Regions from separate parts of the Mesorhizobium sp. M0243 genome, predicted to be linked through region 1. Evidence: riboswitches for the same ligand, from Rfam matches in the RefSeq annotation. Region 1 holds a riboswitch; each other region holds the start of a gene.
The links. Region 1 has a riboswitch for thiamine pyrophosphate ahead of thiC (phosphomethylpyrimidine synthase ThiC). Riboswitches for the same ligand answer to the same signal wherever they lie in the genome.
Positions count from the first base shown of each region.

Region 2: another riboswitch for thiamine pyrophosphate. It lies ahead of NKJ11_RS10160 (YkoF family thiamine/hydroxymethylpyrimidine-binding protein); the one in region 1 lies ahead of thiC (phosphomethylpyrimidine synthase ThiC).
Region 3: another riboswitch for thiamine pyrophosphate. It lies ahead of thiB (thiamine ABC transporter substrate binding subunit); the one in region 1 lies ahead of thiC (phosphomethylpyrimidine synthase ThiC).

Region 1 covers NZ_JAMYSF010000014.1:38,952-43,662, reverse strand. Annotated here, with positions in the region: gene thiO (glycine oxidase ThiO) at 1-581, opposite strand, end outside; gene thiC (phosphomethylpyrimidine synthase ThiC) at 578-2,413, opposite strand; TPP riboswitch at 2,517-2,633, opposite strand; gene NKJ11_RS19030 (ATP-grasp domain-containing protein) at 2,857-4,161, opposite strand.
Region 2 covers NZ_JAMYSF010000006.1:122,172-126,882, reverse strand. Annotated here, with positions in the region: gene NKJ11_RS10185 (glycosyltransferase family 39 protein) at 1-88, shown strand, start outside; gene msrA (peptide-methionine (S)-S-oxide reductase MsrA) at 221-739, shown strand; gene NKJ11_RS10175 (hypothetical protein) at 765-998, shown strand; gene NKJ11_RS10170 (formyltransferase family protein) at 1,129-2,160, shown strand; gene NKJ11_RS10165 (RodZ family helix-turn-helix domain-containing protein) at 2,205-2,525, opposite strand; TPP riboswitch at 2,721-2,834, shown strand; gene NKJ11_RS10160 (YkoF family thiamine/hydroxymethylpyrimidine-binding protein) at 2,825-3,433, shown strand; gene NKJ11_RS10155 (ABC transporter permease) at 3,537-4,289, shown strand; gene NKJ11_RS10150 (ABC transporter ATP-binding protein) at 4,286-4,711, shown strand, end outside.
Region 3 covers NZ_JAMYSF010000036.1:10,679-15,389, forward strand. Annotated here, with positions in the region: gene NKJ11_RS30155 (ABC-F family ATP-binding cassette domain-containing protein) at 1-1,756, opposite strand, end outside; gene NKJ11_RS30160 (thiamine diphosphokinase) at 1,758-2,417, opposite strand; TPP riboswitch at 2,505-2,619, shown strand; gene thiB (thiamine ABC transporter substrate binding subunit) at 2,663-3,661, shown strand; gene thiP (thiamine/thiamine pyrophosphate ABC transporter permease) at 3,905-4,711, shown strand, end outside.

The sequences.
Region 1 (4,711 bases):
ATCAGCATTTCGCCGCGAACACCGCGCAGCCTGTCATCGGCCGCTGCCATTCCCATACAGTCTATCTGACGGGCGAAACCCGAAACAGACCGGGCGTCGCAGCCGAAGTGGAATTTGACACCCATGGTCGCAAGCTTGTCATGAAGTGCCGCCATCGCCGGGCGTGGGTCGAGGTGAGCCTCGTCGGGGAAGAGCAATCCGCGGCGGAAGCGGCCGGCTAAGTCGGGCTCCAGCAAGGCAATTTCATCTTCCTCGACGCGCCGATAGCCCGTCGTGCGGCTGGCGAACCGGTCGAGCTCGCGCGCATCGCGCGGCGCGGCCAAGACCAGCGTTCCCCGTCGTGCTACCAAGCCGGGCGTTGCGGCGTCCCACCAGTCGGCGGCGTCGCGTCCGAGATCCAGCACCGGCTGCTCGGCGCTTTCACGCTCGCACCACGGTGCCAACATGCCACCGGCGAACCACGACGCATTGCCGCTAAGGGCAGTCCTTGTCTCGGCAACGGTAACCACCGCGCCGCGTGCGGCGAACTCGAAGGCGACGGTGAGGCCGGCAACGCCGGCCCCTTTGACCAAGACCTTCATGATGGCTCACGTGGCTGAGCTATGAGCGGCGCGCCGGTCTCGTCCGCCGGCAGGTAGAGATCGCCGCCCTCGCGGTATTTCGCCGCCATCGCCGCCATGCCCTCCTTCTGGGCTTCGGCACGGATATCGTGGGAAATTCGCATCGAGCAGAATTTCGGTCCGCACATCGAGCAGAAATGCGCCACTTTGTGCGCCTCCTTGGGCAAGGTCTGGTCGTGGAAAGACCGCGCCGTTTCGGGATCGAGCGACAGGTTGAACTGGTCCTCCCAGCGGAACTCGAAGCGCGCGCGCGAAAGGGCATCATCCCTGGTTTTCGCCGCCGGATGGCCCTTCGCCAGATCGGCTGCATGGGCGGCGATCTTGTAGGTGATCACGCCAATCTTGACGTCGTTGCGGTCGGGAAGGCCGAGATGCTCTTTCGGCGTGACGTAGCAAAGCATTGCGGTGCCGAACCAGCCTATCATGGCGGCACCGATGCCGGAGGTGATGTGGTCATAGCCCGGCGCGATGTCGGTCGTCAGCGGGCCAAGCGTGTAGAACGGCGCCTCACCGCAGACGGCGAGCTGCTTTTCCATGTTCTGCTTGATCTTGTGCATCGGCACGTGGCCGGGGCCTTCGATCATTACCTGGCAATCCTTCGCCCAGGCGATCTGCGTCAGCTCGCCGAGCGTTTCCAACTCGGCAAATTGCGCCGCGTCGTTGGCATCGGCGATCGAGCCGGGACGAAGGCCGTCGCCGAGCGAGAAGGATACGTCATAGGCTCTGGCGATGTCGCAGATCTCCGCGAAGTGCTCGTAGAGGAAGCTTTCCCGGTGATGGTGCAGGCACCATTTTGCCATGATTGAGCCGCCGCGCGAGACGATACCCGTGACCCGGTCAACGGTCAGCGGGATGTAATGCAGCCGCACGCCGGCGTGGATGGTGAAATAGTCGACGCCTTGCTCGGCCTGTTCGATCAGCGTGTCGCGGTACACCTCCCAGGTCAGATCCTCGGCAATGCCGCCAACCTTCTCGAGCGCCTGGTAGAGCGGCACCGTGCCGAACGGTACCGGCGCGTTGCGCACGATCCAGTCGCGGATGTTGTGGATGTTGCGGCCGGTCGACAGGTCCATCACCGTATCGGCGCCCCAGCGGATCGCCCACACCATCTTTTCGACCTCTTCAGCCATCGACGATGTGACGGCGGAGTTACCGATATTGGCGTTGATCTTCACCAGGAAATTACGGCCGATGATCATCGGCTCGCTTTCGGGATGGTTGATGTTGGCGGGAATGATCGCCCGTCCGCGCGCCACCTCGTCGCGGACGAATTCGGGCGTGACGAAATCGGGCAGCATCGCGCCGAAAGCCTCGCCGTCGCGCTCAAGCTTGCCGTGCAGGATCTCGCGACCAAGGTTCTCGCGGATGGCGACGAACTCCATTTCGGGTGTGATGATGCCGGCGCGTGCATAGGCAAGCTGCGTCACCGCCTTGCCTGCTTTGGCTCTGAGCGGTCGGTGGCGGATGGGAAATTCTGGCGTCAGGCGTTCGCCCGTCGCGAATCCGTTGTCCTCCGGCCGGACGTGGCGGCCGTCACAGTCCTCGACATCGCCGCGCGCCAAGATCCATTCGTGGCGAAGCCGGGCCAGGCCTTTTTGGATGCTGGTTTCGACAGCCGGATCGGTATAGGAGCCCGACGGGTCGTAGACGGTGACGGGCGGTTCGCCGGCTGTCGGATGGACGGAGATTTCGCGCATCGGCACCCGGATCTGCGGGTGGATGGCACCGGGCTTGTGGATCTTACGCGAAGCAGGCAGCGGTCCCGTTGAGACGGCTGGGGTGAGGGCATTCATCTTGAGGCTCCTTTGCTCATGCATTGGAGACCCAGTTCTGTGCCGGAAGGATGAAAAGACGCTTCTGTCGACCTGCCGAAACAGGACCTCGGGCGTGAACTCCCGCAAAGCGCTTGCACCGTCCCTACGCCAGTATGAACTGGATCAGGTTCAACGGGTCACTGCGCCGCGAAAGCCAGCAGTATCTCAGCCCCTTGCCGGGACTCCCCTGGTGAATGCCTCAAGTTGAACGGGCCGGCGTTGTCTTGTCAAGCGCATGTTCGTCCTGCGGCGGCGGTGGGCGGCAATCAAATTGGGCCCAAATTGGGCCGACGGCCTCGCCACGGGTCGCGGAGAAGTTCCGCGGCAGATAGGGCAGGTGTGGCCAAAGCTGCATTTGCCTCGTCAAACTTGATGTGACATTGACGTAGACGGAACTGCTGCGTTTCAAGAATCTTAAGCCGTCAATGCCTGATCGGAACAGAACTGGTGGGCCGCCCGAACGCCCCACAAACATCGTGCTCTCGATCACCTCTTATTGTCGCCGGAAAAGGGGTGATCGACCAATCGATCAAGTCGACCGCTCGCTGAAGGGCGCCCTCGGTTTCAGCACGGCTGGGCGAAGTGGCAATGACATGTCCAATCCAGTCTCGGAAATCCCCCTTCCTGACGATCGGTGTCTTGGGTTCAACATTCAATTTGACCTCGGCCACACCTGATAAAGCAGCTGCCTGAGTGTCGCCACCAATCCAGTCCAGGGTGCCATCTTGATCAGGAAGCAGGAATCGCGCGGCCGCAGTATGCGAATGCTTTTTGCGCAGATCCCATTCCTCGCCAATGACAAGCTTGATGTGCTCGGCGACGAGGTCGACACCGTAAGCTAGCTGGACCAGTTGAGGGTCGGGCGCGCCACTAAGACGCGGATTGACTTCAATGACAACTGGACCGCGTTTCGTGCACCGGAGTTCAACGTTAGTTGGCCCCCAGCCAAGGCCGAGAGCCCGCAAACAGCTCAGCGAAACATCGGCGATGCGCTCACGCTCCTGATCGGTTAGCAGGGCCGGATACGTCACCTCACGTATGACGAAATGGGGGAGGGGACCAAAGTCATTGGCGCAAATCGCAACGACCTCATTCCCCATAACATTAATGCTATAGAACGGGCCCTGTGCGAATTCTTCGACGAGTATTTTCGGTGTAGACCGCCATATGTGCTTTCCGCCCAATAGATAAGTCGTATGTTCGGCTACGTCTTCGAGGCTGCGGCACAATCGGACACCGATGCTGCCGCTGCCTACTGCCGGCTTAAGAATCACGGGCAGGCCGATCTCTGCAGCCGAGCTTTCTACCTCCGCCGCATTCGTCGCCAACCGATAGGCCGGTATTGGAACGCCGGCCTGCGCGAGGAGTTGGCGTTGCTTGAATTTGTCGCAGCTTCGTTCAATCGATTCAGGGTTCGGTCCCGGTAGATCGAAATGCCGGCAAAGCTTGCCAACTGTCGCATAGATCGATTCATGGTCCCCGGCAAAGCCAGTAATGCCAGCAATGTCGTGGGTAGCACGCAGCCGCGAACATTCGCGGACCAACGCTTCGAGATTGCCAGTGTCGACACGGATTGCCTCAACGTTTTCCGCCGAAAGATAGTCGTACCGAGGTGGATCAGCCGTCAGAGTAATTGGATGAAGACCAAGACACTGAGCCGCTTGGACGTATAGCTGACCAGTACCCCTATGGCCTTCGACCAATATGAGCGCTCTTCTTCTTACCATTGCTGTTAATCCCGATGCTGCGTGCTGGCGGCGGTCCGAGGGTACCGGCGTCACTTTTATGGCCGTGCCGGACCTCAGACTCGCGGTGCCGTACCATTGTCAACGACTGACGCTTGTAAAAATCTTGTAAATTGATTTGAAGGATCTGTTGCAGCGTTGTTGATTAGGGCGGCGTCGGAGGCTTGCTCCGTTCAAACCAGGTTAGCTGGGGTTTGTGTGTGATCCCGTGGGCCTGGGCGTGACCTACCCCTCGGGTAGGGCACGCCAAGCCACATCAAACTCGCAGCACAAGAACATGCGCTCTGGTCATACTGGCTCATGGTGAGCCCTGAATCTGGAACCGGCCCGATGTGTAAGCAGCGAGTCGTCAAACGGCCCCATTCAATCATGGAGTCACATCATTTAAGATCGCGAAAGCTGTCATTGCGGGTTACGGAACTGCTTTCCGATGACATTCGAAGATGCGATCGGGCGTCAGAACCGGATCGCGGACCGCCGCTTCCACCTCGGCGAGCCCGGCTGATATAATCAGGTCTGAGGCTGTGCGCCC
Region 2 (4,711 bases), on a different contig from region 1:
ACCACCGGTGGCGATCAGCTTTGCCGCCATTCCGCCTGGCATGAAGCTACCGGGTTTGATCGACAGGCTCGCCCAAACGAGCAACTGAAGTAGATCCACCGCGTCCGCTGGACGAAGCAGGTGACAATGCCCATTTATGGCGAGACCACTTGCTTTTACGCAATTCCGGACGGAAAACCGCTACACACTTTTCCTGGAATTGCTTTTGAGGAGACGTGACATGGCGACTTCGACCGAACGTGCAGTCCTTGCCGGCGGCTGTTTCTGGGGCATGCAGGATTTGATACGGCGCTATCCAGGCGTCATCTCCACCCGCGTCGGCTACAGCGGCGGCGACGTGCCCAACGCCACCTATCGCAACCATGGCAGCCACGCCGAAGCGATCGAGATCAATTTCGATCCGGCCATCATAAGCTATCGCACGCTGCTGGAACGCTTTTTCCAGATCCACGATCCGACGACGCGCAACCGCCAGGGCAACGATGTCGGGACGAGTTATCGCTCGGCGATCTATTACACCAGCGACGAACAGAAGCGCGTCGCCGAGGACACCATCGCCGATGTCGATGCCTCGGGCCTGTGGCCGGGCAAGGTCGTCACCGAAGTCGCACCCGTTGGTCCATTCTGGGAAGCCGAGCCCGAGCATCAGGACTATCTGGGGAAATATCCCGACGGATACACCTGCCACTTCGTCAGGCCAGGCTGGAAGCTGCCGGTTCGCGAGACGGCGGTTTCGTAGATTTGCAACTGCGATTTGCCCTGCATTGCTGCTCGACGGTGTCGTCGAGCAGATCATCGCATCCAAACCCCTTTCGGTCAGCGCGGCTTGTCGCGTCGGTGAAGCCATCGAGCTTTCACCAATGTGCGAAAGCGCCCTTCGAACACCTTCGTCAACGGCGAATGCGGATGCGGTAGGCAAACACGGTCAGGCGGTTGACAGCCTGCCGTATCGCGGTCCAACTGCGCAGGAAGAGTTGATTTCGGGAGACGGGCCGTGAAAAAAGTTTACGAAAAGCCAGTGTTTGTAAAACGCGAGCGTCTTTCGGTTGTCACTGCCTTGGCATCGCCTTCCACTCAGCCGACCTGACAAGCTCGCCCTGACCTGTCGGCCCGTTTGAGCCGCCGAAGATGAGGCCGATCGAATCGACCGATCACTCGGAGCCGATCACAGCCGTTTTTGTCCTCGATATCTCTAACTATACGGGGCCTCTGCTCGCCGGCTGGCTAGAGGCTGGAAATGCAATTGGCGCGATCATCGTGCCCGGGTTCCGGCGTCGTCCCACCGGTTTCAGCATTGGCAATTTCCGGCGAAGGCTTCAACGCAAGCTGCTGCTCAGGCGGTTTATCGGTAACACGCCTGTCAAGTTGATCGAATTTGGCCGCCCTTACGATTGGAATGCGCTTGGTCGGCAATTGTCTGACGTCCGCGCCGATGTGCTGGTCTGCTACACTTTGCCTGTCTTGATCCCTCAAGAGGTTCTTGGCCATTTTTCCAAAGGCGGGGTCAACCTCCACCCGGCGCTGCTCCCCGACTATCGAGGGCCCCACCCGATCCAGCGCTTGGCCGTGGACGGCCGGCATGCGGCTCATGGCGGCGTCACGCTCCACAAGATGTCCGCCGGTTTTGACGAGGGTGACATTCTCGGGCAGGTGCCGTTTTCCGAAGCTGACTGGACATCGAGAGAAGCCCTGGTCGACAGCACGGCAACCGCTATGCGGATTCTGGTGAGCGAGGCGGTGCCGACCTACTGCCGGGGGCTGTTGTCAGGAATGCCGCAGCCGAAAGGCGATTTCGTCTGGGCGCGGCTTCAGCCCAGCCACCTGATAATCTCGCCGGCCATGTCGGTCGAGCATGTTGTACGGCTATGGCATGTGCTTGGCCTTCTGCCAGGCATCTATCTTGAAATCGGAACGCGCAAAGTCAGGCTGGGATTCCAGATCAGAAGGCTGGGGCCCTGCACAGGAAAGGCTCCGGTCAGGCGGTGGGGAACAGTGGAATTCGATCTCGCCAACGGTCGGGTCCTGTATTTTACCTACGGTAGAGTGCTCAAACGGCTGCTCAATTCGAAACACCTATTTTCGCGCCCGCCCGCCGGGAGGCCCGCTCCAGAAATCCGGCTGTTCGGCAAAGCGAGTGCTGCGGACCAGAAAAACGGATGAAGTCGCTGGGCGATGCCCAGCGGCTTCATCCGTTTGCGACGTGGTTACTTGCCACAATGATTATCGTTTACCGTTGGCGCCGTCGCGTTACCATCGGCGTCCGGCTGCGCGCCTTGCGGGTTGGTCGGGCAATTCTGATCCGCGTTCGAATTCATGTCCCCTACCGTGCCAGTCGTGCTGTTGGTCGTGCCCGGGTCGACAGTGTCCGGCTCGATCGTATTCGGGGAAGCCGGCGTGTTCGGCTCAACCGTCACCGACTTGCCGCTGCCGCTTCCATTTGCGTTGTTGCTGCCGGCGCTTTGCGCCATGGCTGACGTGGCCAGACCAATGGTGAGAACCGAAGCTGCGAGGATTTTCATGAACATGGTTTGTCTCCATTTCTGTGAAGTCGTCGCTTATTTTCTACGAAAGTGATCGCGTTGCGACTGTGGGGACAACCGGTCGCGGCGGCGAAGGTTCCCGACAAAATTCCGCTCAGGTACACCGTGACTGGCGCAATGCTTTTGGCGCAGTGCTCTGAAAAAACGGCTTTCCCTTGAACTCGAATGATGCTTTAAGGCGCACATCCACAGGGGTGCTCCGTACGGTCGGGGCTGAGACGGGGGCGGCAAGCCCACAGACCCTAGAAGCTGATCTGGGTAATACCAGCGGAGCGAGGCGGGCGATGTTTTCAGGCGCACAGATTTCCCTATACCCCATGACCGACGAATTCGTCGGTGTCATTCTTGGCGCGCTCGGTGCGCTCGATCCCTGGCGCGACAAGCTCAGGATCGAGACCGACGACATCTCGACCTTGCTGGTCGGGCCGCCCGAAGTGCTGTTTCCCGCCATGCGCGACCTCTTCGTGGCGGCGGCACGTAGCGGCAAACATTGCGTGTTGTCGGCCACCATCTCGCGCGGGTGCCCTGGCGAGCCGGATGATCCGATCTGCCGCTCCGATGCACTTGGCGGGCCTGTCGGGCCACTCGGCCCGCGCAAGGATGCGGCCATCGCGGCGGTGCGCAATGCTGCTGCCACCGGCCAGCCGGCGGCGGCGCAGTTCTCGCTCTATGTGATGGGCACCGACGACCACATGGACGAGATCTACGGCTGCATCGATTTTCTCAAGCAGTCCGGCGTCTATGAGCGTTCCAAGCATTTCTGCACGAAACTGCGCGGTGATGCCGGTGCGATCTTTTCGGCGCTGGACGAGGCCTTCTGCCGCTTCGGACCAGGCGCCGGCCACGTAACCCTCGACGTCACGGTCTCGGCCAACAGCCCGTCGGCTGTCTGAGCCAGCCGCGCTTTCGCGCTGCCGTCAAAGGTTGTCTCCCGTGGCCACATCATCAGTCGCTTCGCGCCCGATCGCGGGTCTTCTTGTCAAGGCAATGCCGGCCATGATCTCGGTCGGTTTGCTCCTAGTGGCGTGGGAGCTTTATGCCACCTATTCCGGCATCAGGCCGACGATACTGCCGGCGCCGTCGCGCGTTTTCGAGCAAGCGCTGCTCAATCGCCAGGCGCTGGCCGACAACGCCATTCCGACCATCGGCGCCACGCTGCTCGGCTTTGCCTGTTCGCTCAGCGCCGCCTTCGTGCTGTCGATGCTGGTCGACTTCTTCCAGCCGCTGCGGCGTGCGCTGTTTCCCGTCTTAATCGTCAGCCAGACCTTGCCGCTGGTGGCGATCGCGCCGCTGGTGGTGCTGTGGTTCGGCTTCGGGCTGGCGCCCAAGATCATGCTGGTGGCGCTGGTTACCTTCTTTCCGATGCTGGTTGCATTGGTCGAGGGTTATGAGTCGACCGAGGCCGAGATCGGGCAAATGCTCCGCGCCATGGGGGCAGGGCGCTGGCGCATCTTCGTGCTGGCGCGGCTGCCTTCGGCGCTGCCCTATTTCTTTGCTGGGTTGAGGATCTCCATCACCTATGCCGTGGTCGGCGCGATCTTCGCCGAATATGCCGGTGCCGCGAAGGGGCTGGGCATCTATATGCTCAACGCCAAGAACAATTTCCGCCCTGACCTGGTTCTTGCCGCCGTCGGAGTGAGCGCTGCCCTGACCCTTGTCCTGTTCGGGTTGACTGTACTGCTGCAGCGCCTTGCGATGCCCTGGGAGCGGGCCGGCAAGGAAACCGCCGGGAAGGGAGCCTGGCGATGAGCCGGCTGGAACTGCGGTATGTGCGCAAGGCGTTCGGTGGGCTCGACGTGCTGGCCGATATTTCGCTTAGCGTCGGCGCTGGTGAATTCGTCTCGATCCTTGGACCCTCGGGCGCCGGCAAATCGACGCTCTTTCAGCTTCTGACCGGCGCCGAGCATGGCGAGGGCGAGATGTTGTTCGACGGCGCGCCGCTCGACGACCACGGCAGGCATTTCGCCTTCATGCCGCAGCGTGACGCGCTGATGCCGTGGCGGCGCATCCTCGACAACGCGACGCTCGGGCTCGAAGTCCAAGGCATGAGGAGACAGGCGGCGCGGGTGCGCGTTGCGCCGTTGTTTGCCGAATTCGGGCTTGCCGGCTTCGAGCGGCATTTTCCAGCGCAACTGTCCGGCGGTATGCGCCAGCGCGCGGCCTTGCTGCGC
Region 3 (4,711 bases), on a different contig from region 1:
TGGCGCGCTCCTTGTCGAGGGCGGCGATGGTTTTCTGGAAGGAGGCCGGGTCGCGCTCGTAATAGGCCGGATCGGCGATGTTGTTCTCCAGCCTTGAGATCGAAGCCGTCACAGCCTCGATTTTCTTGGGCAGCGATTCCAGCGCGAATTTCTGTTTGAACGACAGTTTCTTCGCCGGCCCCTTTGGCGCGGCCGCTTCACTTCTGGTCGTCACTGGCGCTTCGCCGTTTTCGGCCTTCGCACGCGCCTTGCGGTCGTCCAGCCTGGTGCCGCCGCGCTGCGCCAGCATGTCGGAGTAGCCGCCGGCATATTCGATCCAGCGGCCTTCACCATCCGGCGCGATCAGGCTGGTCACGGTGCGGTCGAGGAAATCGCGATCGTGGCTGACCAGGATGACGGTGCCGGCAAAGCCGGCGACCAGTTCCTGCAGCAGTTCCAGCGTCTCCATATCGAGATCGTTGGTCGGCTCGTCGAGCACCAGAAGGTTTGCCGGCCGCGCCAGCACCCGCGCCAGCAAGAGCCGTGCCCGTTCTCCGCCGGACAACTCGCGCACCGGCGTGCGTGCCTGCTCCGGCTTGAACAGGAAATCCTTCATGTAGGAGACGACGTGGCGCTGCTCGCCATTGATGACGAGGTTCTCGCCGCGCCCGTCGGTGAGATATTGCGCCAGCGTCTCCTGCGGGTCGACCGCCTCGCGCTTCTGGTCGAGCGTGGCGATCTCCAGATTGGTGCCGAGCCGCACCGAACCGGCGTCCGGCTTCATCTCGCCGGTCAGCATCTTCAAGAGCGTCGTCTTGCCGGCGCCGTTCGGCCCGACCAGGCCGACGCGATCGCCGCGCTGGATGCGGGTCGAAAACCCCTTGACCACGGTGAGATCGCCAAAGCTCTTCTCGATGTTCTTCGCCTCGATCACCAGCTTGCCGGACTCGGCGGCGTCGCTCGCCACCATGGTCGCCGACCCTTCGGCACCGCGATGGCCGCGAAAACGCTGGCGCATGGTCTGCAACTCGCCGAGCCGGCGCATGTTTCGCTTGCGCCGCGCCGTCACGCCGTAGCGCAGCCAATGCTCTTCGCGAACGATCTGGCGGCCGAGTTTATGCTGCTCGCGCTCTTCTTCCTCCAGGACCAGGTCGCGCCATTCCTCGAAATGGCCAAAGCCCTGGTCCAGCCTGCGGGTCTGGCCGCGATCGAGCCAGATGGTGGCGCGCGACACACGTTCGAGAAAGCGGCGGTCGTGCGAGATGACGATCAGTGCCGAGGAGGTGCGGATGAGTTCTTCTTCCAGCCATTCGATGACCGAGAGGTCGAGATGGTTGGTCGGCTCATCGAGCAGCAGGATGTCTGGCTCCGGCGCCATCACGCGGGCAAGGGCAGCACGCCTCGCCTCGCCGCCCGACAGATCATTCGGACGTTCCTCACCCGACAGTCCGAGATGCTCCATCAGATAGCTGGCTCGGTAGGGATCGTCGGCGGGGCCAAGCCCGGCCTCGACATAGGCGCGGACGGTGGCAAAGCCCTCCATGTCCGGCATCTGCGGCAAATAGCGGATAGTTGCCGAAGGCTGGCGGAACACCTCGCCGTCCTGCGGCTCGATCAGGCCAGCGGCGATCTTCAGCAGGGTCGACTTGCCCGACCCGTTGCGGCCGACCAGTGCAATCTTGTCGCCGGCCGAAGCCGTCAAGGCGGCGCCGTCGAGCAGCGGCGTGCCGCCGAAGGTCAGTTTTATCCCGTCGAGGTTGAGAAGAGGCGGGGCCATGTCAGCTTTCAGGTAAGGGATAGGGATGAGCGAGCAGCATCGCGCGGCCATGGCCGAGCGCGATTTCGAGGCGGCCCCCGGTCTTGTCGGACTTGACCTCGTTGGAGATGGTCAGCGACGAACCGAACGCCACCTTGACGTGGTTCAGCGGCCATTTGGCGCCGGTGACGGTCAGGCCGGCGAGCTCGGAAAAGCCGAGCACCGAAAACAGCGTGCCATCGGCATAGTCGAAGCCGGCCGTTCCGCGCAGCAGCGGGATGCCTTCCTGGGCGCCGCTGGTCAGGAGCACATCAGTCCCGGCCTCGGCCAGCCGCAGGGCAAGCGCCAGATGCAGGAAAGCGTGGTCGGCGCGCTTGCCGCCGAAAGCACCTGCGAGCACCAGGCGGGTCGCGCCGCGCTCGAGTGCGGCGGCAATGGCCAGTTCGCCATCGGTCTGGTCCTTTTCCGCCGGGAAGGTCCGGCGCGGCACGGAAGCGAGATCGTCAGGCAGCTCGGCTGGCACGGAATCGAAATCGCCCACCCACAGTTCGGGCACGAGACCCAGCAGCCGCGCATGCCCGATGCCGGCGTCGGCGGCGATGACGCGGGAGCCTTCGGCCTGGCGGTCGAGCCGTGGCGTGCGGATGAGATCGCCGCCAAGCAGGATGGTGAATGTGCTCATATCGTGTGGCCCTTACCAGCCCGGCACGGGAAACGGAAGGCGGCAAACTCCCACTTGCATGGGGGATCGGCCCGGCCTATGTGTCGAAACGCTCTAACGGGGTGCCGGACGCGATCTTCGCGGACCGGCTGAGAGGCAGTCTCGCCAACCCGCTGAACCTGATCCGGTTTGTACCGGCGGAGGGATTAGACGTTTCGGACAGTCCGACGCCTCAATTCCTTTCAATTCGAACGAAGGAGGCGCCGATGCGCACGTTTTTATACGCTCTTGTTTCAGCAACGGTCGTGGCCTTGTCCGGACCGGCCTTGGCCAAGGACAAGCTCACCGTCTACACCTATGATAGCTTCACCGCCGACTGGGGTCCGGGTCCCGTGGTGAAGAAGGAGTTCGAGGCCGAATGCGGCTGCGATGTCGAGTTCGTCTCGGTCGCCGACGGCGTCGCGCTGCTCAACCGCGTCAGATTGGAAGGCGCATCGACCAAGGCCGATATCGTGCTTGGCCTCGACACCAATCTCACCGCCGATGCCAAGGCGTCAGGCTTGTTCGCGCCGCATGGCGGCGTAACTGATGTCAACGTGCCGGGTGGCTGGAGCGACGATACTTTTGTCCCCTTTGACTACGGATATTTCGCCGTCGTCTACGACACCGAGAAGCTGAAGATCCCGCCGAAAAGCCTGAAAGAGCTGGTCGAGGGCAGTGCCGATGACAAGATCGTCATCCAGGATCCGCGCACCTCCACGCCGGGCCTCGGTCTGCTTCTGTGGGTCAAGTCAGTCTATGGCGACAAGGCGCCCGAGGCCTGGGCCAAGCTCAAGGCGAAAGTGCTGACCGTGACGCCGGGCTGGAGCGAGGCCTATGGGCTGTTCACCAAGGGCGAGGCGCCGATGGTGCTGTCCTACACGACGTCGCCGGCCTACCACATGGTCGCCGAGAAGACAGAGCGCTATCAGGCAGCGTCGTTCGAGGAGGGCGAGTATTTGCAGATAGAAGTCGCGGGTATCACCACGGCGGGGGCCAAGAACCCGCTGGCGGCCAAGTTCATCGCCTTCATGACCGGGCCGAAATTCCAGGATGCCATCCCCGAGACCAACTGGATGTTCCCGGCCGGCAAGACCGACAAGCCGCTCAATCCGGCCTTCGACAAACTGGTCAAGCCGACCAAGACCTTGCTGTTCAGCCCGCAAGAGGTCGCTGCCAACCGCAAGGCTTGGGTCGATGAATGGCTGGCGGTGATGAGCAAGTAGGCTTGCGAGTTCTTTTGATGTTCGCGCCACTCCACCCCCCTCTGGCCTGCCGGCAATCTCCCCCTCAAGGGGGGAGATTGGCAGCGTCGTTGCTGGTTATAGTCCGGCAACGTTGGAGACTAGCGGAAGCATGGGTGACGGCCGATCTCCTCCCTGGAGGGGGAGATGTCCGGCAGGACAGAGGGGGGCGCCAAGGAACGCAATCCTTTGTATTTGCCGCGATGGAAAGAATGGTGGTCCAGCGTGCAACGCGCGTCTGACCCCCGCATCACCGCTGGCACCCTCGCGCTCGCTGCAATCGCGCTGCTGATCGGCGGCGCGTTTGCTGGCCTGCTTTTCGAGGGCGCCCATGATTTCTCGGGCGCCTGGGCAACCTTCGATCCCTATCTGCTTCGCGTCATTCGCTTCACGCTCTGGCAAGCGGCGCTCTCGACGCTGCTTTCGGTCATCCCGGCGCTGTTCGTGGCGCGCGCTCTGTCGCGGCACCCACGTTTCTTCGCTCGCGCCTTCATCCTGCAGATCTTCGCCGTGCCGTTGGCGCTGCCGGCTATTGTCGCAGCACTCGGCATCCTGGCGCTTTATGGCCGTGCCGGCTATTTCGCCGGCGTGCTTGCCGTGATCGGCGGGGGAAGCTGGCCGGGCATCTATGGCCTGTCCGGCATCCTCGTCGCCCATGTCTTCTTCAACCTGCCGCTGGCGACGCGGCTGTTCCTCGAGGCGCTGCAGACCATACCGGCCGACCAATGGCGGTTGGCGAGCCAGCTCGGCATGGCGGCGCGGCCGGCGTTCCGGCTGATCGAATGGCCAACGCTGCGCGCCGCACTGCCCGGCGTCGCCGGGCTGGTGTTCATGCTCTGCATCACATCCTTCACCATCGTGCTGACGCTCGGCGGCGGGCCGGCCGCGACGACGCTTGAGGTCGGCATCTACCAGGCGCTGCGCTTCGATTTCGATCCCGCGCGGGCCGTTACACTGACGCTGTTGCAGATCGCCTTGACCTTTATCGTTGTGCTGGCCCTGACGCGCCTAGGCGCCAATGTGGTCGGCGAC